DNA from 3 places in the Azospira inquinata genome. Region 2 is predicted to be linked to each of the others. Evidence: predicted binding sites of a transcription regulator. Region 2 holds the regulator's gene; each other region holds the start of a gene.
What was found. The regulator FNR, encoded in region 2, switches genes on or off when oxygen is low (the NO sensors DNR and NnrR bind a similar motif). The targets are predictions, from matches to a motif close to TTGANCTAGNTCAA.

Region 1: a site for FNR is predicted at 5,812-5,825, ahead of Azoinq_RS04165 (cytochrome-c peroxidase). Genes of this name have one in related genera too.
Region 3: a site for FNR is predicted at 5,457-5,470, ahead of ubiU (ubiquinone anaerobic biosynthesis protein UbiU). Genes of this name have one in related genera too.

Annotation. Positions count from the first base shown of each region.
Region 1 is NZ_CP064782.1:939,972-949,546, forward strand. Features, by position in the region: gene Azoinq_RS04130 (anthranilate synthase component II) at 1-430, opposite strand, end outside; gene trpE (anthranilate synthase component I) at 536-2,011, opposite strand; gene Azoinq_RS04140 (phosphoglycolate phosphatase) at 2,214-2,879, opposite strand; gene rpe (ribulose-phosphate 3-epimerase) at 2,956-3,645, opposite strand; gene apaG (Co2+/Mg2+ efflux protein ApaG) at 3,816-4,199, shown strand; gene Azoinq_RS04155 (class I SAM-dependent methyltransferase) at 4,204-4,800, shown strand; gene Azoinq_RS04160 (LysR substrate-binding domain-containing protein) at 4,792-5,715, opposite strand; gene Azoinq_RS04165 (cytochrome-c peroxidase) at 5,902-6,879, shown strand; gene argJ (bifunctional glutamate N-acetyltransferase/amino-acid acetyltransferase ArgJ) at 6,964-8,205, opposite strand; gene secA (preprotein translocase subunit SecA) at 8,319-9,575, opposite strand, start outside.
Region 2 is NZ_CP064782.1:2,331,964-2,341,538, reverse strand. Features, by position in the region: gene hemN (oxygen-independent coproporphyrinogen III oxidase) at 1-1,114, opposite strand, end outside; gene fnr (fumarate/nitrate reduction transcriptional regulator Fnr) at 1,258-2,001, shown strand; gene Azoinq_RS10690 (hemerythrin domain-containing protein) at 2,038-2,598, opposite strand; gene Azoinq_RS10685 (SirB2 family protein) at 2,598-2,978, opposite strand; gene Azoinq_RS10680 (NnrS family protein) at 2,986-4,185, opposite strand; gene Azoinq_RS10675 (NAD(P)H-dependent flavin oxidoreductase) at 4,327-5,499, opposite strand; gene Azoinq_RS10670 (MBL fold metallo-hydrolase RNA specificity domain-containing protein) at 5,689-7,122, opposite strand; gene Azoinq_RS10665 (universal stress protein) at 7,243-7,686, shown strand; gene Azoinq_RS10660 (DUF3149 domain-containing protein) at 7,759-7,896, opposite strand; gene Azoinq_RS10655 (FixH family protein) at 7,935-8,453, opposite strand; gene ccoP (cytochrome-c oxidase, cbb3-type subunit III) at 8,585-9,575, opposite strand, start outside; gene Azoinq_RS10645 (cbb3-type cytochrome oxidase subunit 3) at 9,574-9,575, opposite strand, start outside.
Region 3 is NZ_CP064782.1:1,676,325-1,685,899, reverse strand. Features, by position in the region: gene Azoinq_RS07715 (thiazole synthase) at 1-269, shown strand, start outside; gene Azoinq_RS07710 (hypothetical protein) at 283-1,887, shown strand; gene trmB (tRNA (guanosine(46)-N7)-methyltransferase TrmB) at 1,884-2,624, shown strand; gene ubiT (ubiquinone anaerobic biosynthesis accessory factor UbiT) at 2,849-3,337, opposite strand; gene Azoinq_RS07695 (U32 family peptidase) at 3,339-4,268, opposite strand; gene ubiU (ubiquinone anaerobic biosynthesis protein UbiU) at 4,383-5,399, opposite strand; gene Azoinq_RS07685 (sulfite exporter TauE/SafE family protein) at 5,595-5,984, opposite strand; gene Azoinq_RS07680 (SDR family oxidoreductase) at 6,085-6,885, opposite strand; gene Azoinq_RS07675 (thiol:disulfide interchange protein DsbA/DsbL) at 6,968-7,600, opposite strand; gene Azoinq_RS07670 (SPOR domain-containing protein) at 7,614-8,306, opposite strand; gene argS (arginine--tRNA ligase) at 8,322-9,575, opposite strand, start outside.

The sequences.
Region 1 (9,575 bases), 1.4 Mb from region 2:
TGATTTCCAGGCAATCGGGCAGGCTTTCCCGCTCAATGGCCAGGGAGTGGTAGCGGGTGCAGATCACCGGATTGGGCAGGCCCTTGAACACCCCCTGGCCCAGGTGATGGACCGGGGAGGTCTTGCCGTGCATAAGGCGCTTGGCGTGCACGATGCGCCCGCCGAAGGCTTCCCCAATGGACTGGTGCCCCAGGCAGACCCCCAGGAGAGGAATCTTGCCCGCGTATTCCCGAATGGCGGCCAGGGAAATACCCGCCTGGGCCGGGGCGCAGGGCCCGGGGGAAATCACCAGATAGTCGGGCTTTTGCTGCCCCACTTCTTCCACCGTAATGGCGTCGTTGCGGAACACCCGCACCTCCTGACCCAATTCGCCAAAGTACTGGACCAGGTTGTAGGTAAAGCTGTCGTAGTTGTCGATCATCAAGAGCATGATTCCATCCCTTTCCTGCCACGGCCGGGCCTTTGCCCCACCGCCGGTTTTACCGTATTCACCCGATGGAGGCGGAAGCGGGGCCTCGCCCCTTCCGCCGTCCTTTCAGCCGAGCCGGGTATCCAGCCCGGTTTCAGCGATTTCCGCCGCCCGCAGCACCGCCCGGGCCTTGTTCTGGGTTTCCTGCCATTCGGTCTGGGGATCGGAATCGGCCACGATGCCCGCCCCCGCCTGGACGTGGAGCTGGCCGTCCTTGATCAGGGCGGTACGGATGGCGATGGCCAGGTCCATATCCCCCTGGAAGCCCAGGTAGCCAATGGCGCCGCCGTAGAGGCCCCGCTTCATGGGTTCCAGCTCGTCGATGATTTCCATGGCCCGCACCTTGGGGGCGCCGGACAGGGTTCCAGCGGGAAAGGCCGCCTTGAGCACATCCAGGGAGGACAGCCCGGCTTGCAGCTTGCCTTCCACGCAGGAAGTAATGTGCATCACATGGGAGTAGCGCTCGATGACCATGTTGTCCGTGACCCGCACCGAACCGGTCTGGGACACCCGGCCCACATCGTTGCGACCTAGGTCCAGGAGCTGGACGTGTTCGGCCCGTTCCTTTTCGTCGCCGATCAGCTCGGCGGCCAGGGCATTGTCCTCTTCCGGAGTGGCGCCCCGGGTGCGGGTGCCGGCGATGGGCCGCACCGTGACCGTGTCCCCTTCCAGGCGCACCAGGATTTCCGGGGACGCCCCCACCACATGGAAATCTTCAAAATTGAAGTAGTACATGTAGGGGGAAGGATTGAGGCTGCGCAGAGCCCGGTAAAGGGCCAGGGGACTGGCTTTGAAGGGCTTGGTCATGCGTTGGGAAAGGACCACCTGCATGATGTCCCCTTCCGTGATGTAGGCCTTGGCCCGTTCCACTGCGGTCTGGAAGGCCGCTTCCCCCACCACGGACTGGGCCGGCAGGGAAGGCGCCGGGGATTCGGTGGGAACGGCCACCGGCTGGCGCAACTGGGTCAGCAGCTCCTTCAGCCGGTTCTGAGCCTTGTGGTAAGCCCCAGGCACATCGGGTTCCGCGTACACCACCAGGGTCAGCTTGCCGGACAGGTTGTCCACCACCGCCAGTTCCTCAGAGAGGAGCAGCAGCACGTCCGGCGTGCCCAGGTCCCCGGCCTTGGGGCCCTGGTGCAGCCGGGGCTCCACGTAACGCACCGTGTCGTAGCCGAAACAGCCCACCAAGCCGCCGCAGAAGCGGGGCAGGCCCGGGGTGGGAGCCACCCGGAAACGTTGCCGGTAACGGGCCAGGAAATCCAGAGGATTGGTGTCCTCTTCCTTTTCCGCCACCCGCTGGCCGGTGAGCACCAGCACCTGGCGGCCATAGACCGCAATGCGGGTCTGGCTGGCCAGACCGATGAAAGAATAGCGGCCAAACCGTTCCCCCCCCTGGACCGATTCCAGAAGGTAGGAATAGGGGGCGTTGGCCAGCTTCAGATAAATGGAAAGGGGAGTGTCGAGATCGGCAAAGGTCTCGAGGGTCACCGGGATACGGTTGTAGCCCTGGGTGGCAAGCGCCTGAAATTCGTTTTCTGTCATGGAAGACCTCGCAAGAGAGGGGAATTACTCAATGCTTACCCGGGAGTCTGGTTTCAACTCGCCGCCCGGGCCCGGACGGGTCATCAGTCAAAGTTGGCGCGGGGAGCGCCACCAGGCACCACGCCAGCTCCAGGCGGCGTGGGAGACCATCAGATAAGCATTGAACTTGCAGGTCACGATGAGTGGGATATCTTTTTTTGTCTCACGCCCCGGGGACAATCCACCGGGCTGCGGCGACGAGGTCTGATACTAGCGCATCGCATTCGCCCCTGTCTACGGGCCTTCCCTCGTTGTAGCCATAGGGAACGGCCAGGGCCGGGCATCCTGCGGCCCGGGCGGCGCGAAAGTCATTCACCGAATCCCCCACGTGCACATTGGCGGCGGGCACCGTGCCCAGGGCCCGGCAGGCATAGACCAGGGGCTCGGGATGGGGCTTGCGATGGGGGGTGGTGTCCCCCCCCACCACACATGCGAAATAGGGGCTGAGGCCCAGCTGTTCCAGCAGGGGGAAGGTAAAGGCTTCCGGCTTATTGGTCACCACCCCCAGGGCCAGGCCCTGGGCCCGGCACAGGTCCAGGCCTTCCTTCACCCCGGGAAACAGGCGACTGGCCTGGCCGTTGAAGTGGGCGTAATGGCGGCGGAAGACCACCAGGGCCGCTTCCACCTGGGCGGGCTCGGGAGCCTGGCCCCAGGTAAGGCAGCGTTCCACCAGGGACGCCATGCCCTGGCCCACAAAGCGGGCGATATCCCCGTCACTGCGAGGCGGCAGGCCCAGTTCAGCCAGGGCGGCGTGGGAAGCGGCGGCCAGATCCGGCAGGGAATCCACCAGGGTGCCATCCAGGTCGAAGGTAACGGAGCGATAGGTCATGGGGGCAATCGGGCAAAAATCCGGGGCCGGGCTCCCCCCAGGGGACACCCAGACCCAACAACGGAGAAAGGGGGCCTCAGACCTGGGCCAGGGCGCCCCGCAGGGCGGCGATCACCGTATCGTAGCCATGGGCATCGGTGGCCAGGGCGGCGCCGAAGACGGCGGAACCGGCCACGAAGGTATCCGCCCCGGCCCGAGCGATAGCGGCGATATTGTCCGTCTTCACCCCCCCATCCACCTCCAGGCGAATGGCCCGGCCAGTCCGGGCCGTGTAGGCGTCGATACGGGCCCGGGCTTCCTTGAGCTTATCCAGGGTGCCGGGGATGAACTTCTGACCGCCAAAGCCCGGATTGACGCTCATGAGCAGAATCACGTCCAGCTTATCCATGACGTAATCCAGGTAATGGAGGGGGGTGGCCGGATTAAACACCAGCCCGGCCTGACAGCCCTGGTCCCGGATCAGGGCCAAACTGCGATCCACGTGGTCCGAGGCTTCCGGATGGAAGGTGATGATATTGGCCCCAGCCTTGGCAAAGTCCGGAATGATCCGATCCACGGGCTTGACCATGAGATGGACGTCGATGGGAGCCGTGGTGTGGGGACGGATGGCCTGGCAGACCAGGGGGCCCATGGTGAGATTGGGCACATAGTGGTTGTCCATGACGTCAAAGTGAATCCAGTCGGCACCGGAGGCGATGACAGACGACACTTCCTCGCCCAGGCGGGCGAAGTCGGCGGAAAGCAGGCTGGGGGCGATAACGAACATGGGCACACCGGAACGGGGATAAAAGAGAGATTTTACGCCCAAACCCCCGCCACTCCCCTGCCCCACCAGCCCGCCGGTCGCCCCGGCGGAAGGCGAAAATGGCGGCCCATCTTGTCAGGGGGCGCCTTTCCTGGGCACACTCTCCCCACCCCAACCCCTTGGTTCCCCTCATGGCCGACAGCAAAAAATATCAGATCGCCGTGGAAACCCTGCCCCAATATCTGGCGGACCAGTCCGACTCAGAGCAGGACCACTACGTTTTCGCCTACACCATCACCCTGCGCAATACGGGTACGGAAGCGGCCCAGCTCATTTCCCGCCACTGGATCATCACCGACGCCAATCAGGAGGTTCAGGAAGTGCGAGGCCTGGGCGTAGTGGGCCAGCAGCCCCTACTTCAGCCCGGCGAAGAATTTAAATACACCAGCGGCTGTGCCCTGGAAACCCCGGTGGGCACCATGCAGGGCAGCTATCAGATGGTGGCGGCAGACGGCACCCCCTTCGCGGCGGACATTCCGGAATTCGTCCTGGCCGCCCCCCGGGTACTGCACTGAGTCCATGAGCCTGCGCCACAGCTACACCCTGATCGCCCCGTTCTACGACGTCCTGCTGGCTTCCGCCACCGGGGGAATGCGGCGCCAAAGCCTGGCCCAGCTCCCCGCCACCCCGTCCCGAGTGTTATTGCTAGGCGTGGGCACGGGCCTGGATCTGCCCTATCTGCCGCCCCAGCACCACTACACCGGCCTGGACCTGACCCCGGCCATGCTGGCCCGGGCCCAACGCCGGAGCGGCTCCCTCCCCTTCTCGCCCCTGCAAGGCGATGCCCAAGCCCTGCCCCTGGCGGACGGTGCCTTTGACGTGGTGGTGTTACACCTGATTCTGGCCGTTGTGCCCGCCCCCCTGGACTGCCTCCGGGAAACGACCCGAGTATTACGCCCGGGGGGCCAGCTGCTGGTGCTAGATAAATTTCTCCGCCCGGGCCAGCGCGCCCCTCTGCGCCGCTGGCTCACCCCCCTCTCCCGCCATCTGGCGACCCGCCTGGATGTGGAATGGGAGCCCCTGCTGGCCGCCGTCCCCGAGCTTATCCTGGAGGATGACCAGCCCGCCCTGGCGGGGGGCTGGTTCCGCCGTATCCGGGCCCGCCGCCTAGGCTAGACGCCGCCCGCCGGGCAGGTGCTGGTAGCAGGGGTTATCCAGGCGGGCCACGGCCTGGCACAAGGCCTCCAGGGCTTTAAGCCGGGGGAAACCTTCCCGCCAGGCCAGGGCAATGCGCCGGGAGGGGGCCGGGTCGGAGAAGGGGATAATGCGCAGAAAGTCCGTGGAATAGGGCTTGCACAGGGCTCCCGCGGGCAGCACGGAAATACCGAAGCCGGAGGCCACCATGCAGCGGATGGTCTCGATGGAATGGCCCTGGCGCACCTCCGTATCCGCCCCGCTGATCTGGGGACAGGCGTCCATGACCTGATCCCGGAAGCAGTTGCCCGCCTTGAGGAGCAGCACCTCCTCCCCATCCACCTCCTCCGTACTCACCAGGGGCCGGTCCTGCCAGGGGTGGCCGCAGGGCACCACCACCTTGAAAGGCTCGTCGTACAAGGGCCGCACCCGGATACCCGGCTGGGCGAAGGGCAAGGCCAAAATAGCGGCATCCACTTCGCCCCGGGCCAGCATTTCCGCCAGGGTGGCGGTCATGCTTTCCTCGATGGCCAGGGGCATGGCCGGGGCCAGGGTGCGCAGGGAAACAATCAGATCGGGCAGCAGATAGGGCCCCACGGTGTGGATAACCCCCAGCTTCAGTTCCCCTTCCAGGGGATTGCGGCCCCGATGGGCAATCTGGCGCACCCGTTCCGCTTCCTCCAGGGTGCGGATGGCCTGGGCCACCACCTGTTCCCCCACCTCGGTGAGGGAAACCTGGTTCTTACCCCGCTCAAAGAGAGGCACCTCCAGCTCCTCTTCCAGATGCTGGATGGCCACACTCAAGGTGGGCTGGCTCACGGAACAACGTTCCGCCGCCCGGGAAAAACGGCCTTCTTGGGCTAAGGCCACGATGTAGCGCAGTTCGGTCAAAGTCACGGATCCTCCCTTCTTGTTATGTATCCGGCCCTGGCTGGGTATTAAAGCTTATAGGTTTTGGCTATCGGCCCGATAGGCATTTACTATCATAAGTCATTGATTTAAATCAACATTATACCCTTTTGCCACCCGGAGAATGGGGCCTTGAAGCTCTCGCTTCAAACACCTGCAAATTAGGGAGAAATTATGAAAAAACGCGCTTTCATCCCGGTCCTCCTGGCCGGGCTCGTCTGGATGGGCAGCAGCCATGCCGCCGATCCCTTTGAACGGTACAAGGCTTTATTCAAGCCCCTGCCCGCCATTCCCCCCATTCCCGCCAACAACACCCAGACCCCGGCCAAGGTGGAACTGGGCAAAATGCTGTTTTTCGATGCCCGCCTGTCCAGCGACGGCAATATCGCCTGCGCCACCTGCCACAACCCGGCCCTGGGCTATACGGACCGGGTTTCCCGGGCCATCGGCCACGGCGCCCAGCGGGGCCCCCGCAATTCCCCCACGGTGCTGAATGCGGCCTTCCTTTCCTCCCAATTCTGGGACGGACGGGCCCCTAACCTGGAAACCCAGGCCCTGGGCCCCCTGCAAGCGGCGGTGGAACACAACACCACACTGGAAAAGGCGGTAGCCACCCTGAAGAGCTTCCCCGAGTACCAGAAGCGCTTTAGCGAATCCTTCGCGGAAAAGGACCCGATTACGGCAGAAAACCTGGCCAAGGCCATCGCCGCCTTCGAGCGCACCCTGATCACCCCCCATTCCCCCTTCGACCGCTATCTGGCGGGGGATGAACAGGCGCTCAGCCTGCAGCAGAAGCAGGGCATGAAGTATTTCGTGGAAAAGGGCTGCGTCGGCTGCCATAGCGGTCCCAACTTCACCGATGGCCAATTCCACGCCATTAAGGTGCCCGGCTCCACGGACGAGGGGCGTTATCTGGTCACCAAGAAGGACAGCGACAAGCACGCCTTCCGTACCCAGACCCTGCGCAACGTGGCCCTCACCTACCCCTACTTCAACAACGGCTCCGTCTGGAAGCTAGATGAAGCGGTGAAAATCATGGGCAAGGAAATGCTGAAAACCGATCTGAAACCCAATGAGGTGGACGACTTGGTGGCCTTCCTCCACAGCCTCACCGGGGAAATGCCTAAATTCACCATCCCGGCCCTGCCCTAGGAAAAACCGGCAAAAAGAAAAGGGGAGCCAGCCGGCTCCCCTTTTTTATCCCTCGGCCCGGGCATCAAAGCCCGGGAGCAAGGATTAACTCCGGTAATCCGCGTTAATGGTCACGTAGTCGTGGGACAGATCGCAGGTATAAACCCGGCTTTCCGCCTCACCCCGAGCCAAATCCACCCGGACATCGATTTCCCCATTGGCCATGATGCGCTGGCCGTCCTGTTCCGTGTAGCTGGCGGCCCGGCCGCCCAGTTCCGCCACCAGCACCTGATCCTTGCCACTGCCCAGCCAGACCCGGATTTGATCCACGTCCAGATCGTCGATCCCGGCGTAGCCGATGGCCGCCAGAATCCGCCCCAGATTGGGGTCGGAAGCAAAGAAGGCGGTTTTCACCAGGGGGGAATGGGCGATGGCGTAGGCCACCCGACGGCATTCTGCCCGGGTCTTGCCCCCTTCCACCTGGATGGTGATGAATTTGGAGGCTCCTTCCCCATCCCGCACCATGGCCTGGGCCAGTTCTTCCGCCACGGCGATGACCGCCTGACGCAACTCCGCCCAGGCCGGATCGGCGGCCCCGGCAATTTTCAGTTCCCCCTGGCCGGAGGCCATGAGAATGAAGGAGTCATTGGTGGAGGTATCCCCATCCACCGTAATGCAGTTGAAGGAGTGGTCCGCCGCCTCCTTCACCAGGCCGTCCAGCAGGGCCTGGGGCACGGCGGCGTCGGTGGCGACAAAGCCCAGCATGGTGGCCATATTGGGGTGAATCATGCCCGAACCTTTAGACATGCCGGTCACGGTCAGGGTCTTGCCCCCCACCGTGAGGCGGCGGCTGGCGGCCTTGGCCACCGTATCCGTGGTCATGATGGCGTGGGCAGCGCTGTGCCAGTTGGCTTCCGCCAGATCGGCAATAGCCGCCGGCAGGCCCCCTTCCAGGCGCTCCACGGGCAGGGGTTCCAGAATCACCCCGGTGGAAAAGGGCAGCACCTGGGCACCGCCGGACAGGCCCAGGAGCCCGGCCAGGGTAGCGCAAGTCCGCTCCGCCGCCTGGCGCCCCGGTTCCCCGGTGCCCGCATTGGCAATGCCCGTATTGATGACCAGGGCCCGGATGCCCGGGCCGCCGGCCAGGTGCTGGCGGCAGAGCTGGACCGGCGCGGCGCAGAAACGATTCTGGGTGAAGACCCCGGCCACCGTGGCCCCTTCCGCCAGGGTGATGACCGTCAGGTCCCGCCGCCCCACCTTGCGGATGCCGGCCTGGGCAACGCCCAAGCGTACGCCGGCCACAGGATAGAGGGCTTCAGGTGCAGGAGTCTGGTAATTGACGGTCATGGATTTTCCTTTTTCAACGAAAAAAGACGCCGCCCGCCGGGCCCGCCCATTCCCAGGGGAAGGGGCGGACGGTGGGGCGGGCGGCGCCTTGAATCACAGGGGCAACGGAGCGATCAGCTCAATTTGCCGTGGCAATGCTTGTATTTCTTGCCGCTACCGCAGGGGCAGGGATCGTTACGGCCCACCTTGAGGCCGTCCCGCTGGGCCGGTCCCTGGGCTTTTTCGCCTTCTTCGACCGCTTCCTCTTCCGCCTCTTCCCCATCAAATTCCGGGTGGTCGAATTGGAGATTGGCCAGTTCGGCAGCCGTCTCTTCTTCCACATCCTCGTCCGCCTCTTCCACGGAACGGATCTGGACGGTGAGCAGCAGGCGGGTCACTTCGGAGCGGATGCTGTTAAGCAAGGCTTCAAACAGCTCGAAGGCTTCCCGCTTGTATTCCTGCTTGGGATTTTTCTGAGCATAGCCCCGCAGGTGGATGCCTTGGCGCAGATGGTCCAGAGCGGCCAGATGTTCCCGCCATTGGGAATCCAGGGTCTGCAACATCAGATCCCGCTCGAACTTGTGGAATACCTCGGGCTCGGCCACCTGGGCGATTTTTTCCCCGTATTCCTTCTCCACGGTTTCGATGAGGCGCCGCGCCAGGTCTTCGTCGCTCAGGCTGGTGTCGGACTTGAACCATTCCCCTACCGGGGCCTTGAGGTGAAATTCGGATTCCAGAGCGGCTTCCAGGCCCGGGATATCCCACTGCTCATCCACGCTGTTTTCCGGCACATAGACCCGGAACATGTCGTAGAGCACGCCCTGACGCATGGCCGTGATGGTTTCGGAAATGTCGTCCGTTTCCAGGAGTTCGTTACGCTGGGCGTAGATCACCTTGCGCTGGTCGTTGGCCACATTGTCGTATTCCAGCAATTGCTTGCGGATGTCGAAGTTGCGGGCTTCCACCTTGCGCTGGGCGGATTCCAGGGAGCGGCTCACCAGGGGATGCTCAATGGCTTCCCCTTCCGGCATCTTCAGCCGGTCCATGATGGCTTTCAGCCGATCCCCGGCGAAAATACGCAGCAGAGCGTCGTCCAGGGACAGGTAGAAGCGGGAAGAACCCGGATCCCCCTGACGCCCGGCCCGGCCCCGGAGCTGGTTGTCGATACGCCGGGATTCGTGGCGTTCGGAGCCGATGATGTGCAGACCGCCAGCGGCCAACACCTGGTCGTGACGGGTTTGCCAGGCGGCCTTGATGGCCTCCACCTGCTGGGTCTTTTCTGCATCGGAGAGGGCTTCGTCCGCCTGAACCTGGGCCACCTGCTTATCCACATTGCCGCCCAGCACGATGTCCGTGCCCCGACCGGCCATGTTGGTGGCGATGGTAATCAC
Region 2 (9,575 bases):
CGGTCAGCTCAATGCCCCGCAGCACGGGCAGAATGCCGTTATCCAGGCTGTCGTAATACTCGTCCAGGGTGCGCACATTCTGGCTATAAGTGGGCCCCACCTTGGCGATGGAGGAAATGCCGAAGGACAGCATGTCGCAATCCGCGTGGGTGGAATAGCCCTGGAAATTCCGGTGTAGCCGCCCCTGGCGCTGGGCAATGGCCAGCTCGTCATTGGGCTTGGCAAAGTGGTCCATGCCAATGAACACATAGCCCGCTTCGGTAAGCTTGCGAATCGCCAGGGAGAGGATTTGCAGCTTGGTGTCCGGGTGGGGCAGCTGGTCCTCGTGGATGCGCCGCTGGGGCTTGAAATGGTTGGGCAGGTGGGCATAGTTGTAGATGGACAGCCGATCCGGGTCCATGGCCAACACCCGCTCCAGGGTCCGGTTAAAGCCCATCAGGGTCTGCTGGGGCAGGCCGTAGATCAGGTCAATGCTGATGGACTGGAAGCCGTTTTTCCGGGCCGCGTCCATCACATTGAAGGTTTCTTCTTCGGACTGGACCCGGTTCACCGCCACCTGGACCCGCTCGTCGAAATCCTGCACCCCCAGGCTCATGCGATTGAAACCCAGCTCCCCCAGCAGGGCCACGGTTTCCCGGTCCACCTTGCGGGGATCCACTTCAATGGAAATTTCCGCGTTGTCCGCCAGCTTGAAATGCTGCCGGGTCATGGCCATAAGCTGGCGCATTTCGTCGTGGGACAGGAAGGTGGGGGTACCACCGCCCCAGTGCAACTGGGTCACTTCCCGGTCCCCATCCAGGTACTGATCCTGGAGGGCCATCTCCTTGCCCAGGTACTTGATGTACTTGGCGCTACGCCCGTGATCCTTGGTAATGATCTTGTTACAGGCGCAGTAATAGCAGATGGTGTTGCAGAAAGGGATGTGGAAGTATAATGAGATCGGTCGGCTGATTCCGCCGATATTGCGTTTCCCCAGCCACAGCTTGAGGGCTTCCGCATCAAAGGCTTCGACGAAGCGATCCGCCGTCGGATAAGACGTATAGCGAGGACCGCTGATGTCGAATCGGCGGATGATCTGGGGGTCGAAGACGAGGTTGTCGGTAGCGAAAGTCATTGCAGGAAAGCGCTTTAAGTACGGCTAATTATGGTGGTGGGTGAATTATTTCACGTTGACCTGGATCAAACGCTCAATAGGTCCCCTATGAGGTTCCCGATTCCGTGCCCAAAGCCCTCTATGCCGCCCCAGCGAGGAACGACATGCCGTTGAACAGCAACGCCAAAGAAATCACGTTGTCCATCATCAAGACAGCCTGCTCCAACTGTAACCTGCAAGAGCTCTGCCTGCCCCTGGGGCTGAATGAGGCGGAGATGGCCAAGCTAGACGAGCTAGTGAGTGCACGTCGTAAAATCAAGCGCGGCGACCACCTTTATCGGGCCGGCGAGGTTTTTGATGCGATTTATGCCATTCGCAGCGGCTTTTTCAAAACCGACGTCATCCTAGAAGACGGCCGGGATCAGGTCACCGGCTTTCAAATGGCCGGGGAACTGCTGGGGCTGGACGGCATCAGCACGGAAGCCCACTCCTGTAACGCGGTGGCCCTGGAAGACAGCGAAGTCTGCATTATCCCCTACCCTCGCCTGGAAGGTTTGTCCCGGGAAGTGGTTTCCCTCCAGCACCATTTCCACAAAGTCATGAGCCGGGAAATTGTCCGGGATCACGGGGTCATGATGCTGTTGGGCACCATGCGGGCGGAAGAGCGGCTGGCCGCCTTCCTGCTCAACCTTTCCCAGCGTTTTACTGCCCGGGGCTATTCCCCCGCCGAGTTCTACCTGCGTATGACCCGCGAGGAAATCGGCAGCTATCTGGGCCTCAAGTTGGAAACCGTAAGCCGGGCCTTTTCCCGCTTCCAGGAAGAAGGCCTGATCAGCGTCCAGCAAAAGCACATCCGCATTCTCAATACCCCGGGCCTGAAACGGCTCATGACCCATCAGGCCAGCTAAGCCCGAAGGCCCGGGCCACCGGGCTTCCCCTCCCTTTTAGCCCCCCTCAGGCCCCTGGCTCCCCGCGCCCCGGCGAGCGCCCATGGGAATACCCAGGCGCCGCAACATATCCTCCGGCAACAATCGCCGGGCCCAGGGCAAAAGCTGGGTATTTTCCTTGAGAATATGGGCCCGATACCGGGCGGCAAAGGCTGCTACCCGGGGCCAATCCAGCTGGTCCCGGCCCTCATCCCGGGTTTTGGCCAGGGCACCCAGTAGCCATTGCCGCTCCCGGTCCATCCAGTAGTGATCCACCAGCAACTGGCCCACCAGGGCCCCCAATTCCCCCCGCCCCTCCTGGGACACCCGGTCCGCCATGGCGGGGAACAGGTCTTCCTCCTCGTCTTGGTGGTGAAGAGGGGCCGCCAGGGTGAAATAACGCTGAATCCCGGCAATCGCCTCTTGGGCGGCTTGATCCACTCCGTGTTCCGCCAGATGGGTCCGGAGGCGCTCCAGCAGGGCAAGCTGGGCCTCAATACGCTCGTGGCAGGCCTGGAGCATTTCCAGGGGATCGTCCCAGGACGGGCTTTCCGTCCCGGGGAGGGAAAAGGACAACATCACAATACTCCCCAAAAACCGGCGGCCTGTTTGGTCAGGGCCACCGAAACAATGTAGGCAAAACACAAGACCGCCAGGACAACCCCAAGACGCCGCCTCCGAGGGCTGGCACCACGCAGGGCCAAGCGGCCGCTGAAAATGTAGAGCACTAGGCCCACCAGCTTGGCCGTTAGCCAGGGCTGGGCCCCCGGGTACTGGCCCGTGCTCCAGGCCAGCCCCAGACCGCTGAGGAGCAGACCGCTGTCCACCCCATGGGGCAACCAGCGCACCGTCCAATGGCGACGCCAGGGAGAATCAGGGGCCAGACACAGGGCCCGGAAAAGGAATCCCGCCCCGGAAAGGCTGACGCAGGCGATGTGGAAAAGTTTCAAAGGGGTCATGGCGGAATTACCCCGGCTGGCCGTCCGGGCGGGGGCGGCAATAAATGCCCAGATAGGGAATGCCCCAGACGGCAAAGACCATCAGCCAGAGCACACTGGCCAGGACAAAGGGATGCCACCAGGCTCCCGACGCCAGGAAATCCCCCGCCAGACGTAGCAGGGGAACAAACTGAAAAATCAGGAACAGGGGCCAAATCCGGCGATCCCAGGAAAAGGAGCGGCCGGAGTGGCCCAGGCTAACCCGGGTCCCCATGCCCAGCAGGAGGGAGCACATAAACCCCAGGGTCAGCACATGGAGAGGCCCCCACCCCGCCCAGGCCACCCCGGCCAGTTGCAGGAGGGATTGGAGACAGCTGAGCGCAAGGCCCAGAGCCAGCCACACCACAGCCAGGTGAAGCATGGCCAGCATGGGGATTTTTCGCACCCGCCAGGGCTGCCAGCGCCAGGCCAGCAGCCCCACCGCCACCGCCCCCACCCCGTCAGGCAACCAGGTCCAATACCAGGCGCCGAGTATTTGCAGCAGCCCATGGAGCATCAGGGCACCCAGCCCCAGGAATAGGTGCAGGCGAGGCCGTTCAGCCCGGTAATGGGCCAAGGCAGATTGGGTAAAAAAGGGCACCATGCGATGGGCCACGACGAAGAAAATAGGGAGGGCAAAGCCCCACAATCCGGCCTGGAGGGCAATATCCACCCCATTCCCCGCCTTTTCGGCCAGGGCGCCCAGGGCCAGGGCACCGCTCAGCCAGCCCCAGGCCAGGGGCAGAAGCACCCCATAAACGTAGCCGTCATGCCGCCCCTTGGGGCCGATCCAGGCGCTACGGGCCAGTTGGTAAAGCCCCCAGGCCCAACCCGCCATAACCAGGGCGCCGCCCACCAGGAGGGCCGCCGGAGCCATCAGGAGCAACAGCCATCCTCCGCCCACGGCCAAGGCCGCAGGTAGGTAGCGGGGAAGAGTCAGGGCCGGGCCCCCCACCCACTTGGGCAGGGCGGTCATGAGAAAACCGAACATGAAACAGGGCAGCATGCCGTAGACCATGGACAAGCCATGCCACCACAGGGGTGGCAGGGTCCAGACCGGGGGCGTTCCCCAGCCGCCATAACGGGCAGCCATATCCCAGGCCCAGGCCCCCATGAGCAGCAGGGCCAGGACAATAGCTTCCCAGAAAAAGATGCGATGGGGGGCGCTAAACAAGGCTGGCAGCTTCATGGCAAAACACTCCCGGGGGGATGGACGGCCCCCATTGTCCGGATCGCCCCCGGGCTTTCCTTAACCCCTATCAAAAATCCCGGGTGGAAAAAAAGCCGCAGGCTTTTCAGGCTGCGGCTTTTCCAGTCTCTCCGGCAGGGGTCAGACGCCTGCCAGCAGGGGCGGCTTGATGCCCGTGGTCAGATATTCGATCAATTCCTTGACCGGCCGGATGGCGGCGCCGAACGGCAGGGTGGCGGCGCCCCGGAAAAACAGGCCTTTGCTCACATCTCCGCCCACGGCAGCAGCCAGCTGGTTGTCGATACAGAACTGGCCGTGTTTAGGATTGCTGTCCCGCAGACCGCACTGGATAAGACAGTCCCAGGCCAGGGTACACTTGTGTTCCCGGCCGGCGGCGGCCGCCATGAGCTTGCTTTCCCGGGACAGGTATTTTTCCAGCCAGGGGGTTTTCACCGCCCGAGCGGGAAGGCCAGCACAGCTCATGAATTCCACCACGTCCTGGGGCTTGGCGCCGGCCAGAACCTTCTTGAATTCCATGTCCGCGTCCCCTTCTTCGGTGACGGCAAAGGCGGTACCCATCTGGACGGCGGAAGCCCCCAGATTCAGCAACTCCCGAATACGCTCGTGGCTGTTGATGCCACCGGCGGGAATCAGGGGAATGCGTTCGGAGGCGATACCCAGTTCTTCAAAGGCGTCCAGCACCCCGGGAATGACCACGGAAAAGTCGAAGCGGGGATCGTCCAAATCTTCCTTCTTGGCCGCCCCCAGGTGGCCCCCCGCATATTTGGGGTGCTCAATGACGATGGCGTCGGGCAGCCGGTTCTTGCGCATCCACTTCTTCAGGAGCAGCACCACCCCCCGCACATCGGAAAGGATAGGAATCAGGGCCACACTAGGGAAATCTTCCGCCAGTTCAGGCAGATCCAGGGGCAGACCGGCCCCCATGACCACGGCGCCGATGCCGCTTTCGCAGGCCACCCGGACATGGTCCTTATATTGGGATACGGCCCGCATCACATTCACGGCCACCACGCCCCGATCCTGGGCGATGGCTTGGGCCCCACGAATTTCCCGTTCCAGGGCAACCAGGTTGGCCCGATCGATGGCCTCCTTATCCCGGGAACGACCGGTTTCCGCCATCAAGTCAGGATGGAGACGACGCAAATCCACGCTGGCGATGGTCCCCACTCCGTTAAAGGAGGCGACCGTACCCGCCAGATGGTGGGCGGAAATCCCCACCCCCATGCCGCCCTGGACAATGGGCAGCAAGGTCTTGCCTTTGAGCTTGAGCGGAGGAAGGGGGGTGTTACTCATGAGGGAAACCTAAAAATAAAGCCGGCCAAGATAACACAATCCTCTTGATTTGGTTTGAAATAGATCAAAACAATCGTTGATAACAAACCCGTTTTGGGCCGGGGTCCAAAACGGCAGGAGGAGGAAAGAAAGGACCGGAACGGCCACTTACCTGACCGTAGACCGCCAATCTTCCCCCGTGTTCCCGAATCAGAGCACCACTTCCTCATGGGGTTTTGGCTGGCTCACCCCGGTCCAGCCCAGACGCTGCTCAATGGTTTCCCGGAGGGCGGTGGCGGCTTCTGCTTCCCCATGAACCACAAACGTATGCTCCGGCGGGCGACGGAAATGGCCCAGCCAGTCCAGAATGGCCGCCTGATCCCCGTGGGCAGACAAACCGCCAATGGTGTAAATGTCCGCCTTCACCGGCACCGGTTCGCCAAAAATCTTCACCATCCGGGCCCCATCCACTAAACGCCGGCCCAGAGTGCCGGCAGCCTGGAAGCCGGTAATCAGGATGGACGATTCAGGCCGGGGCAGATTGTATTGGAGATGGTGCTTAATCCGCCCGGCATCACACATGCCACTGGCGGAAATAATCACCGCCCCTTCCCGGATGTCGTTGAGGGCGATGGATTCAGCCACATCTTTGGTGAACGTTACCCGCATCTGGTGGGGGTTAGCTTCATGCCAGGCAATCAGGGCCTCGGTTTCGTCATCCAAAAGATTCTGGTGGCGCATGGTGATCTGGGTCGCAGCATAGGCCATGGGGGAATCCACATAAACCTGGAGGGCAGGCAGGCGCTCCTCCTTTACCAAGCGGGCCAGTACATAGAGGATTTCCTGGGTACGCCCCACGGCGAAAGCGGGAATGATGATATTGCCCCGCTTTTCCCCAAAGGTACGGTGGAAGGCCTGAACAATTTCCGTATCCGTTTCCGTCAGGGAACGGTGCAGACGATTGCCGTAGGTGGATTCCACCAGCAGCACATCCGCCTCTTGAATAAATTCCGGGTCCCGCAGCACGGGGCGCCCCGGCTGACCCAGGTCTCCGGAAAACACCAGCTTCTTAGTCCCCCGCCCGGTTTGCAGCCACAGTTCAATAATAGCCGAGCCCAGAATGTGGCCCGCGTCCCGGAATACCGCCCGCACAGCGGCGTGGGGATGGACATTTTCTCCATAGCCCACCGCCCGCACCTGCTGCAAACAGGCCTGGGCCTGGATGACCGAATAGAGGGGCGGTTGCACCCCCCGAATTCCCCGGCCCCGGCGGTGCTGGCGCTTCAACTGCCACTCGCTTTCCTTCTCCTGGATATGGGCACAGTCCAGTAGCAACACCTGGAGCAAATCCGCCGTAGCCGCCGTGGTGTAAATCGGGCCCCGGTAGCCCAGCATGGCCAGGCGGGGCAGGAGCCCGGAGTGGTCGATGTGGGCGTGGGTGACCAAGACAAAATCCAGGGTGCGCACGTCGAAGGCCAGGGCCTGCTGATTTTTCCGGTAGGCATCGCCGCCCCCCTGGAACATGCCGCAATCCACCAGAAACCTCACCTGGGGCGTCTCCACCAGATAGCAGGAACCGGTCACTTCCCCGGCCGCACCCCAGAAGGTGATTTTGGTCTGATCCACTTTGTTTTTTTCCGTCATACCACTCTCCTCTTTTGGGTCCATTGTGAAGGCTGGCGCGGGACGCGGTTTGACATCCGTCAAAACTGACGTAGCATCGGCAGCCTAAAGTAGGTCCTACAGACTGACCAAGGAGGTTACATGTTCAAGCACATCCTCGTCCCCACGGACGGCTCCCCCATTTCCCTGGAAACTGCCAAGCATGCCGTGATGTTCGCCAAAGAGAACGACGCCATCATCACCGCCTTTTACGCCAAGCCCGAATATCCTGTGACTTACTACGGAGAAGGGGCCCTGATCGACCCCACCACCCCGGAAAAGTTTGCCGAACTGGCCGACAAGCAGGCCGACGAATTCCTGGCCCAAATTCAAAAGCTGGGCAGTGACGCGGGGGTAACGGTGAAAAAAGTCGCCGTCACCAGCGACGTGCCCTACGAAGCCATCATTGACGCCGCCACCCAGGCGGGCTGCGACCTGATTTTCATGGCATCCCACGGTCGGCGTGGCATCAGTGGCTTGCTCCTGGGTAGCGAAACCAATAAGGTGCTGACCCATTCCAAGATTCCCGTCCTGGTCTATCGTTAAGAGTCCGTAATTTAGAACACAAAAAATAAGCCCGGAATATCCGGGCTTATTTTTTTGAAAGCGGAAACTCTTTTACTTATTTTCTTCCTTGCTATTCATCTTTTTCATGAAATAGGCAACGTAGAAAATAGCCATGATCAGGATGAAGCCGATGGTGAAAACGCTCAACAAGCCAATGTCGCTACCGAACAAAATTTTCAAAGCAACCATGGTGTTACCTCCCGTTCAACGATTAGAAAAAGAAGTTATTATTTTTTTGCATCCAAATTAACGGATGCTTGTTTCTCCATATTCCACTCGGTCGTCAGCCGCCACTGTTTCTGTCCATCTTCAATGGTCACATACCAACGCCCTGAGATAGGGTTTTCCAGTTTACCGCTGTATTTACCATCCCCAACACGCACCAGCGTCAAATCCTGATCCAAGCCAGCCCGAGTCGGATGATTCAAGTGCAGAGACAAAACTTCCGGCAGCGGCTTGCCCTGGCTAGAGGTCAGGGTCCCTACCAGAGAACCTTTATCGCTGCTCAAGGAAAACTCTCCGCGTAGCCCCATATTGGCGGCCATGTGGTCCCGATCCAGGGTTTGATTGATTTCCAAACCCTGTTTGTAATAATCGTCTTCCACCAGTCCATCGTTGCTTTTCACTGCCAGGAAAGCGGTGGTAAAGCCTGCCACCACGACGATGGCCGGACCGGTCATCAATATCCACGGCCAAGGTTCCCGATACCAGGGACGTCCATCGGTATTATGCAGGGAAAACGCCATGAAAATGACCTCTCGATTTTGAACTACAGATAAATCCGCATTTCGGAATTAAGGACTTTAATTGCTTTAATTCGGAAATAAAGACTTGGAGAAAAAGCGGAGCGGCTTGCGCCACCCCGCTTTTCAGCCAATTACTTGGCAGCCGCGTCAGCAGCCGGTTGTTGATCAGCAGCCGGTTGGGCGTCCGCAGCAGCCGGGGCAGCAGGAGCCGCAGCCGGTTGGGGGGACGGTTCGCCGCCGCTCAGGCTCAGCACATAGGCAGCCAGCAGGTGAACCTTGGGTTCGCCAAGGAATTCACGCCAGGCGGGCATGCGGTTGTTACGGCCCTTGGTGATGGTTTCGATGATGGTGTTTTCGGAGCTACCGTACAGCCAGACCTTGTCGGTCAGGTTGGGAGCGCCCACCGCATGGGTACCATGAGCATCGGGACCGTGGCAGCCGGTGCAACCGGCGGTCATGAAGGTTTCCTTACCCTTGGCGGCCAAAGCGTCATCGTGAGGCAGACCAGACAGGGAACGGACGTAGTTAGCCAGATTCTTGATGGTATCCGCGCCCAGAGGAGCGTGGCTAGGCATCATGGCGGTACGGCCATCCAGGATAGTCTTTTCGATGGTTTCCGGATCACCACCCCATTGCCAATCGTGGTCGGTCAGGTTGGGGAAGCCCTTGGCGCCCCGCGCATCGGAACCGTGACATTGGGAGCAGTAGGTCAGGAAGAGGCGCTTGCCCATTTCATTGGCTTCCTTGTCGGCAGCCACGGCACGCAGATCCATCTTCATGTACTTGTCGAAAATGGGGCCGTAGGTTTCATCGGCCTTTTTCACTTCCGCTTTGTACTGACCAATAGAGGTCCAACCCAGCACCCCCTTGAAGCTACCCAACCCAGGGAACAGGGTCAGATAAACCAGGGCGAAAACCACGGTGATGTAGAACAACCAGCTCCACCAGGCCGGCAGAGGATGGTTGTATTCAGCCAGGGTTTCATCCCATTCGTGACCAGTCGTCGTAACAGTGCCTTCAGGCCGGACGCTTTGAGTCTTCAGGAAGACCCCGCAACCGATCACGGACACCAATACGATGACAATTACGTACAAGTTCCAAAACTCGTTGACGAAATCGCTC
Region 3 (9,575 bases), 660 kb from region 2:
GCCTCATCATCGACAACGCCAAGGTGCCGGTGCTGGTGGATGCGGGGGTGGGCACCGCCTCCGACGCGGCCATCGCCCTGGAACTGGGCTGCGACGGGGTGTTGATGAACACCGCCATCGCCCACGCCCAGGACCCGGTGCTCATGGCCAGTGCCATGCAAAAGGCCGTGGCCGCCGGTCGGGAAGCCTTCCTGGCCGGGCGCATGCCCCGCAAGCTGTATAGCGCTGACCCCAGCTCCCCCACCACCGGCCTCATCGGCAAGCCCTGAGCGCCCTTTCCCCATGGCTTTCCCCCGGCGGCTGATTCTGGCCTGGCTCTGTGCCATGGCACCCTGGGGGGCCCGGGCCCAGGACAGCACCCTGCTTACCCCGGCCCAGCTGGAACTGCGGGAAGTGTTGCAGGCCCTGGACCCGCGCCAGTGGCTGCCCCGCCTGGTCACCCCCGGCTCCGCCGCCACCCTGCCCAATCCCCGGGGCCTGCCCCAGAAAGGGCGGGAGGGGGAAACGGCAGGGGAAACCACCGCCCCGACAGCGGCCCCCAACAGCCCCAGCGCCGAAGGGGCGCCGATGCCATCGACAGCCCCGGCAACTTCAACGGTCTCGACCGGAACGACCGCCCCTAGTCCTGTCTCGACAGGCCCCGCCCCACAGAGTTCAGAGGCCAAGGGCCCGGCCGCAGCCGACGCCAGCGTAGCGCGCCCGGCCCACCCCGTGGCCCCGGCGCCCCAGGAGGCCGCCCCCACGGCACCGCTCCCCGGCACCCCCTCCGATCTCCCAACGGCAGCGGCTGCGAACGCCGCTTCCCCCAACCCGCCTGGGCAAACGCCCGCCACCGGCCGCCAGGAAGCGGACGGCCCCTCCGCTGCACCTGCACCTGCACCTGCACCTGCACCTGCACCTGCACCTGCACCTGCACCCCAGCCTACGGCAACCACGTCTATCGCGCCTACCGAGCCTATCGCGTCAGCCACCCCTGCCGCTCCCGCCACATCTGGGGCCCCCGCCGCCCCCAGCAATCCGGCCTCCCCCTTTACCCCTGGCCCGTGGACCACGGCCACCCCGGTTCGTCCGGCCCCGGCCGCTTCGGACCCCCTGCCTCCCCTCAAGCCCGATCCCCAGCGTCTGGGCTATGCCTTTGACCGCCCGGCCATCCTGGCCCAGCAGACCCTGTTCGGCGTGGCCCACGGGGTCACCCTTCTGGCCCGGGCCTGCGCCCTGGTGCCCGGCCAAGCCGCCCCCAGCCAGGCCGCCTACCAGGCTTGGTGGGACAAAAACGGCCCCTGGGCGGAACAGGCGGAGCGGGATCTGGCCCGCTACTATTTCCACGACCGCTCCCCGGAAGCGGCCCGTCTGGCCCTGGTTAAGGCCTTGCAACTCAAGACTGAACTGGGTTTCGCCACGGATAGCCCGGCCCTGGCCGCCGCCTGCGCCACCCTGCCCCAGGCCCTGGAAAAGCCCCGCTATGATCTGGAACGGCTCTGGCTGGTGCGCCGGGACGGGGAACGGCTGCGCCGGGCCACGGAAACCCGGGAGGTGGTGGCCCAATGCCGCCGCAGCGCCACGGCAGAAGATCAGGCCCAGCTGGATAAGGCCCTGGCCGCCTGGGAACAGGACAACGGTCCCCTGGAGGCGGAGGCGGTGCAGCGCCTCACCCAGACCCTCACAGAAGCCGCCGGTCCCGAGCCCAAAGACCCGGCCAATGCCCCCGCCGACGCCCTGACCCGCTGGCAGGAAGCCTTGCGCCAGAATCAGCGCCAGCGCCTCGGCGATACCCCCGATCCAGCCCTCTGCGCCGCCCTGGCGGCCCCCGGCCCGGGGGGCCTGCAAGGCAGCCGCCACGCCCTTCGTTCCGCCTTCGACGTCAATAAGGAAATCCGTCAGCCATGAGCGACACCGCCGACCAGCCCCAGTCCCCCCTTTCCGCCCCGGCCCAGGAAGCCAGCGGCACCCATCCGGCCATCCGCAGCTTTGTCCTGCGCCAGGGCCGCATGTCCAACGCCCAGACCCGCTATCTGGAAACCATGATGCCCCGCATCGGCGTGCCCTACCGGCCTGAACGGCTGGATCTGGACGCCCTCTACGGGCGCCACGCCCCCCACATTTTTGAAATCGGCTTTGGCATGGGGGAAACCTCCGCTACCATCGCAGAAACCCATCCGGAAAACGACTACCTGGGGGTGGAAGTCCATTCCCCCGGGGTGGGCAGCCTGTGCAAGCTGGTGGCGGAAAAAGGCCTGAGCAACCAGCGCATCATCCAGCACGACGCGGTGGAGGTGTTGCGGGACATGATCGCCCCGGACAGTCTGGCCGGGGTGCATATTTTTTTCCCCGATCCCTGGCCGAAAAAGCGCCACCACAAGCGCCGCCTAGTGCAGCCGCCCCTGGTGGCCCTGCTCGCCTCCCGTCTGGCCCCCGGTGGCTATCTCCACTGCGCCACGGACTGGGAGGAATACGCTATCCAGATGCTGGAAGTGCTGTCCGGGGAACCCCTCCTGGAAAACACGGTGGATTCCCGGCAGGGCGGCTTCGCCCCCCGCCCGGACTACCGCCCCCTGACCAAGTTTGAACAGCGGGGCCTGCGCCTGGGCCACGGGGTCTGGGACGTGATTTTCCGGCGCAAATAGGTGTTAGGAAGAATCGCCCCACTAGGGCGAAGGCGATCAGCCACGGCGGCTCCAGGCCGACTGGCCGTCCCCGCTGCACTGCCCCAGGGAAAGTAACCCGGTCCTTGGGAGGACAACAAAAAGCCCCCGGCACCTCAATGCCGGGGGCTTTTTGTTGGAGTGGCAAGCTCAGACGACCACTTATCCGGGAGCCGGGCGGGGAAATAAGCGCCCCACAGACAACCTCAACCCAGGGTGGGACTGTGGTCCCGGCCCCCCAGGCGGGCCAGGAGGCCATCCAGGCCGGGCAGGCGGGGGGGCCATTCAATGGCGTCCAGCATGTTTTTCACCACCAGGCCCAGTTCCGTGTCCCCTTCAATGGACAGCTGGCGGTTGAAAAACAGGGTGTCCGGGTCTTCCTGGCGGGTGAGCAGTTGCAGGTAAGCGGCCAGGGCGGCCTGGAAGGTCAAGTCCGGGGTTTCCGGAGCGTGGAGCAGGGGTTTGAACCAGCCCCCCTGGTAGGTGAAGTTGGCGCTGCCCCCCGTATCCGTCACCACCACCCGGAAGGTCTTGCCTTCCAGGACGCTCAGGCTGTCTTCCGCCAGCAGGCCCAGGCGCCGGGCCCCGTTGAGGGCGCCGCAGAGGGCCAGGGAATGGGGCCACTGGGGCAGGCGCTGGCCGATGCGGGCCACCAGGGCGGGAAGTTGGAAAGTGGGAATGGTGAATTGGCTCACGTCATGCTCCTTGGGGCGCCGGAGCGCCGGATGCTTGCAACGATGCTTGTAGGGCCGGGTCCTGCCAGTCGATGCCGGGACGGCCAAACCAGTAGCCGTCACAGAAACCGTTTTCCGCCCAGGCCGGATCGGCGCTCACCGCCTCACCGCGCCGGGCCTGATCGAAGGCCTGAAGAATGGCGCCAGTGTAGCCGGGTTGGGGGCTGATGCGCAGCAGATCAATGCCCATCTGGGCCATTTCCCCCACCTGACCCAGGAGATTGTGGGTCTGGCCGGACATGGTCTGAATGCCGTTGATGGTGAGGAAGGGCTGTTTCTCCCGGGTGTACAGGGTGATGCCCTGGTCGTGCTCCAGGCACTTGAACTGGCAGTCATCCTTGTTCAGGTTGTAGCGCCGGGCGGTGAAACAGCGGGCGGAGAAGGCCAGGGGCAGCTTGCCGAAGGCGAACACTTCCGTTTCCACGCCCTTGGGGCGGCTATGGTGCAGGGGGCCCACCAGGTCCCGGCCCGCTTCCAGGGGCGGCACCCAGCGGCAGGCCCCCTGGCTGGCGAAATAGGCCAGGGCGGCTTCGTTGTAAATGTTCAGATGGGGCCCGCAGACAAAGGGCAGATTCCGTTCCCGGGCCAGGCTCACCGCCCCCAGGTCATTGGCTTCCAGCTTGCACTGGCCTTCTTCCAGGAGGCGCCGGAGGAATTTCAGATCGCTTTCCGATTCCATCAGGGCCTGGGAGGAAATCACCACCTCCTTGCCCGCCTCCGTCAGATCCCGGGCCAGACCGATCCAGTCCTGGCTGCGCATCTGCTGGCGCCGGGAACAGACCACTTCCCCCAGATAGATGACTTCCGCCGGGGAGGCCACCATGTCGGCGTAAAAGGACAAGACCTCCTGCTTGGGCCAGAAAAACAGCAGGGGACCGAGGGCTAATTTCATGGATGAATCCTCTCGCAAGCACGCCCCTCCCGGGGAAGGGCCGCCCCCATCCGGGCCGCGGGGGCCGGGCGGGGGAAATGAATCGGGGAAGACAAGACGGGGCCTGAGCCAGGCTTAGCGCCAGGGCCGGTTATAGGCCCCCAGGGTGGCCTGCTGACCTTCGGAAACCTTGGTCAATTCGGCCTGCCAGGCGGGCTGCACCTGGTAACCCTCGGCCCCGTTACGGCCCAGGGCGTCCAGGGCCGCCCGCAGGGTGCGGGTCACCTGGGCGGTGTAGGTGGGGCTGCGCTGGCGGCCTTCCACCTTGATGGCCCCCACACCGATTTTCACCACCTCGGGGAGGATGGAGAGCACATTCAGGCTGGTGGGCTCTTCCAGGGCGTAATAGGTTTCCCCTTCCACCTGGAAGCGGCCCTTGCAGAGGGTGGGATAACCGGCGTTTTCCCCGTCCCCGTAGCTGTCGATGAGAATGCCGTTAAGCCGGGCGTCCATGTGTCCGGGATTTTTCTCCCAGCGCACGTACTTGGCCGGGGAACAGGCCCCCACGGTATTGGGAGATTCGCCACAGGCGTAGGAGGAAAGCCAGCAGCGCCCTTCATTCATGACACACAGGCTGCCGAAGCCGAACACCTCGATATCCACTTCCGTGTGTTCGATAACCGTGGCCACCTGGGCCAGGGTCAGCACCCGGGGCAGCACCGCCCGCTTAATGCCGAATTCCCGCTGGCAGAAATTTACCGCCTCGTAATTGGTGGCCGAGCCCTGAACGGAAAGGTGCAGGCGCAGGTCCGGATGCCGGTCCCGGGCATAGGCCAGAAGGCCCACGTCCGCCATGATCACCGCATCCACCCCCAGGTCCGCCGCCCCATCCACTGCCTTGCGCCAGGCGTCCACCCGGCCCGGCTGGGCATAGGTGTTGATGGCCAGGAGCACCTTGCGACCCCGGGACTGGGCGTAGCGAATGCCCTCGTGGAGGGTTTTGTCGTCGAAATTGAGCCCGGCAAAATTGCGGGCATTGGTGTCGTTTTTAAAGCCCAGATAGACGGCGTCGGCGCCGTTATCCACCGCGGCTTTCAGGGCAGGCAGGCTGCCCGCCGGGCAGACCAGCTCGGGCAGGGAGGCTTGGGGCATGATGATTCACGGGCACTTTGGGAAGTGGGCAGTATAGGGCGCCCCCGGCTTAAGCCCTTGATTTTGGTCAAACCCCGCCCGAATCGGCTTTTTTCTCCCCCACAGCCGATGGATACCCGGCTCCGGCCTCCCCGGAAGGAACCGGGGCCGTCCGGGCGGGGGCGCCCCAAGCCCCAGGATCAACGGCCCAGGCCATCAGCCTAGCAGGGTACGCAGGGCACTCACCGTCATGTAGCCGCCGATGCCCACCACAAACAGGCCGAAGAGCAGGCGCAGCTGGACGCCCCCCAGGTAATTGGCCACCTGGCCCCCCAGCCAGCCCCCCACAAACAGGGCCACCGCCACCAGGATGGCAGCGCGGAAATCCACATTGCCCTCCCGGTAATAGGCCAGCACCGCCCCCAGGCCCACGGGAGGCAGGAGCACGGCCAGACTGGTGCCGATGGCCATATGTTGGGAAAAGCCGGCCAACAGCACCAGGGCAGGCACAATCAGCACGCCGCCGCCGATGCCGAAGAGCCCGGAGGCGACGCCGGAAGCCAGGCCGATGGCCAGCAACAACCAGGCATTGGCGGGAATAGGCATAAGGGACTCCCAGAAGTACAGAAAAGGGAAAGGAAGGGCCGCATATTAGCATCGACTGATGCCCTATTTCCGGCGGCCCACCGGGGACCGAGGGCCTGGCCTACAGGGGCAGGCCCCGGGGTTTGCGGGGTGCCCGGGTGAACAGCCGGTCGTAGAGCCAGTTGGGCAGCAAACGCAGGAGCTTGGCCACCACCCCCATGGGCCAGGGGATAACCGTGTAGGAAACGCCCCGCTCTATGGCCCGGGCAAAGCGCCGGGCCGCCTCCGGGGCGGGCAGCAGGAAGGGCATGGGATAGGGGTTGATGGCGGTCATGGGGGTGGCGATATAGCCCGGGGCAATGGTCACCACCCGAATGCCTTGGGGCCCCAGTTCCAGGCGCAGGGATTCCAGATAGGCGATGGCCGCCGCCTTGGAAGCGGAATAGGCGGCGGCCCCGGGCAGGCCCCGGATGCCCGCCACGGAGGCAATGCCCACCAGACGCCGGGGCCGCCCGTCCGCCAGGGCCGCCATGGGAGCCACGAAGGGGGCGAAGGTGGCCGCCAGGCCATTGACGTTCACCGCCATGACGCGGCAGAAGGCCGCCAGATCTTCCCCCCCCGCCAGGGTGCCCACGGAGACCCCAGCACAGCCGATGACCAGATGGGGGGCGCCAAAGCGGTCAATGAAATCCCGGGCGGCGGCTTCCAGGGCGGCGGCGTCCGTCACGTCCGCCCCGTAGCAGGCCGGCTCCCCGGGCAGTTCGGCGGCCAGGCTTGCCAGCACCTCCCGGCGCCGGGCCACCAGCCCCTGACAGGCGCCCTGCCCGGCGTAATGGCGGGCCAGGGCGGCACCGATGCCGCTGGAAGCGCCGGTAATAAAGACCCGCAGGGGAACGGAGGAGGAAGGGGAATCCGGGGACATGGGCGACTCCTAAAAAAATCGCCCGGCACAGGTCCGGGCGACGTTGGCTAGCATGGCCGGGCATAGCCCGACCGGCGTGGCCTTATTTTTTGCGCTTTTTGTCGGCCCGGGCTTTTTCGATGGCCCGATCCGCACCGCTCAGCAATTCGGCAAAGGGCTTGTCCTTAATCAGGTAACGGCCATCCACCGCCAGCATGGGCACCCCATCCACCTGATAGGCCTGGGACATCTGGTCGGCCCGGGTCATTTTGCTTAAGGTGGTGAAAGAGCCCATGAGATCGGCCAGCTTCTTGCCGTCCGCCCCCTGCTTATTGGCCCATTCGGTCACGCCCCGGGTGTCGAACAGATTGACGCGCTGGACGTGGATGGCGTTGAACACGGCCCCGTCCAGACGATGGAGTTCGCCGCTTTCTTCCAGGGCGTAATAGAGCTTGCCCACATTGGCCCAGGCGGCCCGGCCAAAGGACACGGGCACCCGCTTGAAGACCACGTCGGCGGGGAGTTTTTCCGCCCACTTGGTGACCATGGGATTGAATTCGTTGCAGTGGGGGCAGCCGTAGGAAAAGAACTCGATGACCTCGATCTTGCCGCCGCTGCTGGTGGCCTGGGGCGGATTGAGAAGCTGGTAGTCAGCGGCGGCGGCCGGGGACAGGGTGGCCCAGCAGGCGCCCAGTACCAGGGCAGTGGAGGCCAACAGGCGTTGCATCAGATTCATGGGGATTTCTCCGTCAGTCTTTGTTTTTGACCAGGGATACGTCAATACCGGCCTTGGCCAGATCCTGGCGCACCCGATTCACGTCTTCGATTTTGCTGAAAGGTCCCAGGCGTACCCGGTACCAGGTTTTATCCCCCACCATCACCTGCTGTACTGCCGCTTCCACCCCCATCATGGCCAGATTGGCCTTCTGGTTATCCGCTTCGCCCGCCTTCTGGAAGGACCCGGCCTGGAGCACGAAATTGCCCTTGCCGCTGTCCTTGCTGGCGCTATCCGTCTTAGTGCTGTCCTTGCTGTCCCCGTCCTTGGCGCTGTCTTTCTTGGCGTCCTTGGACTTAGCGTCGCCCTTGTCGTCCTTCTTAGCGTCCTTGCTGCTGTCCGCCTTGGGATCGGGCACCGCATCCGCATTGCCCGGGAGAATCTTGTAGAAATCAAAGCGGGGCTTGTCCGACACCGGGTCCCCCGGCTTGCCCGGCAGGGCCATGGGCGGCTGGGCCTGGGGATTGGTGGAAGGCTGGGCGGCGGCGGTCTGATCCGGCGTCTGATCCTTGCCCTGGCCCTTGAAAGGCGAGGGCCCCTTGTACACGTAGAGGGCCACGGCCAGGGCCACCACCACTCCCAGCACCAGGCCGATGAACACACCCATGAGGGTGCTGCCGCTGGAACGGGGTTCCGGGGCTTTGCGGGGTTTCATATCGCGGGTCATGAATGGATTCTCTGCTTACATGGAAGTGGGGCAGGTGACGCCGAGCAGGCTCATCCCGTTGCGGATCACCTGGCGCACGGCGGCAGCCAGGGCCACCCGGGCATCCCGCAGGCCGGCGTCTTCCACCAGCATACGTTCCGCATTGTAGTAACTGTGGAAATCGGCGGCCAAATCCTTGAGATAGAAGGCCACCAGGTGGGGCGCCAGTTCAGTGGCCCCATTGACGATGATTTCCGGGAACATGGCCAGCTTGGCGGCCAGGGCCGTTTCCCGGGGCAGGGAGAGGAGGCCCATATCCGCATCCTTGAGGTCCGCCTCATGGCCGCCCCACTGGTCGATCACCGAGCACACCCGGGCGTGGGCGTACTGGATGTAATAGACCGGATTTTCGTTGGACTGGCTCTTGGCCAGGTCCAGGTCGAAGTCCAGATGCTGGTCGGACTTGCGCAGCACGTAGAAGAACCGGCAGGCGTCGTTGCCCACCTCTTCCCGCAGCTGGCGCAGGGTGACGAATTCCCCAGAACGGGTGGACATGGAGGCCTTTTCCCCGCCCCGGTAGAGGACGGCGAACTGCACCAGGGCCACATGGAGTTTTTCCGGGTCCAGGTCCAGGGCTTGCAGGGCACCCTTCACCCGGGGCACGTAGCCGTGGTGGTCGGCGCCCCAGACGTTGATGATGCGGTCAAAGCCCCGTTCGTACTTGTTCAGGTGATAGGCTATGTCGGAGGCGAAGTAGGTGTAGAGACCGTTGTCCCGCTGCACCACCCGGTCCTTTTCATCGCCGAAGCTGGTGGAACGGAACCACTTGGCCCCGTCCTGGATGTAGATGTGACCGCCTTCTTCCAGGCGGGCCACGCAACGGGCCACCAGGCCCGTGTCGTAAAGGGATTTTTCCGAGAACCAGACGTCGAAATGGACGCCGAATTCGGCCAGATCGGCTTCGCCGTCCGCCCGCTGTTCGCTCAGGGCGTAGTGGTGGATGACGGTCCATTGGTCGCCCAGAAGCTTCTTGGCATTGGCGATCAGGCCGTCCAGATAGGCTTCCTTGTCCACTTCCACATCCGGCACACCGGCGTAGATGGCGGCCACGGGCCGCTGGAACTTGGCCCCATGGGCAGCTTTCAGCTGCTCGCCCATGTCCTTGACGTAGTCCCCCTTGTAACCGTTGGGGGGGAAGGCCACCGTATCTCCCAGGGCTTCCAGGTAGCGCAACCAGGTGGACACCCCCAGGATGTCCATCTGCCGGCCCGCGTCATTGACGTAGTATTC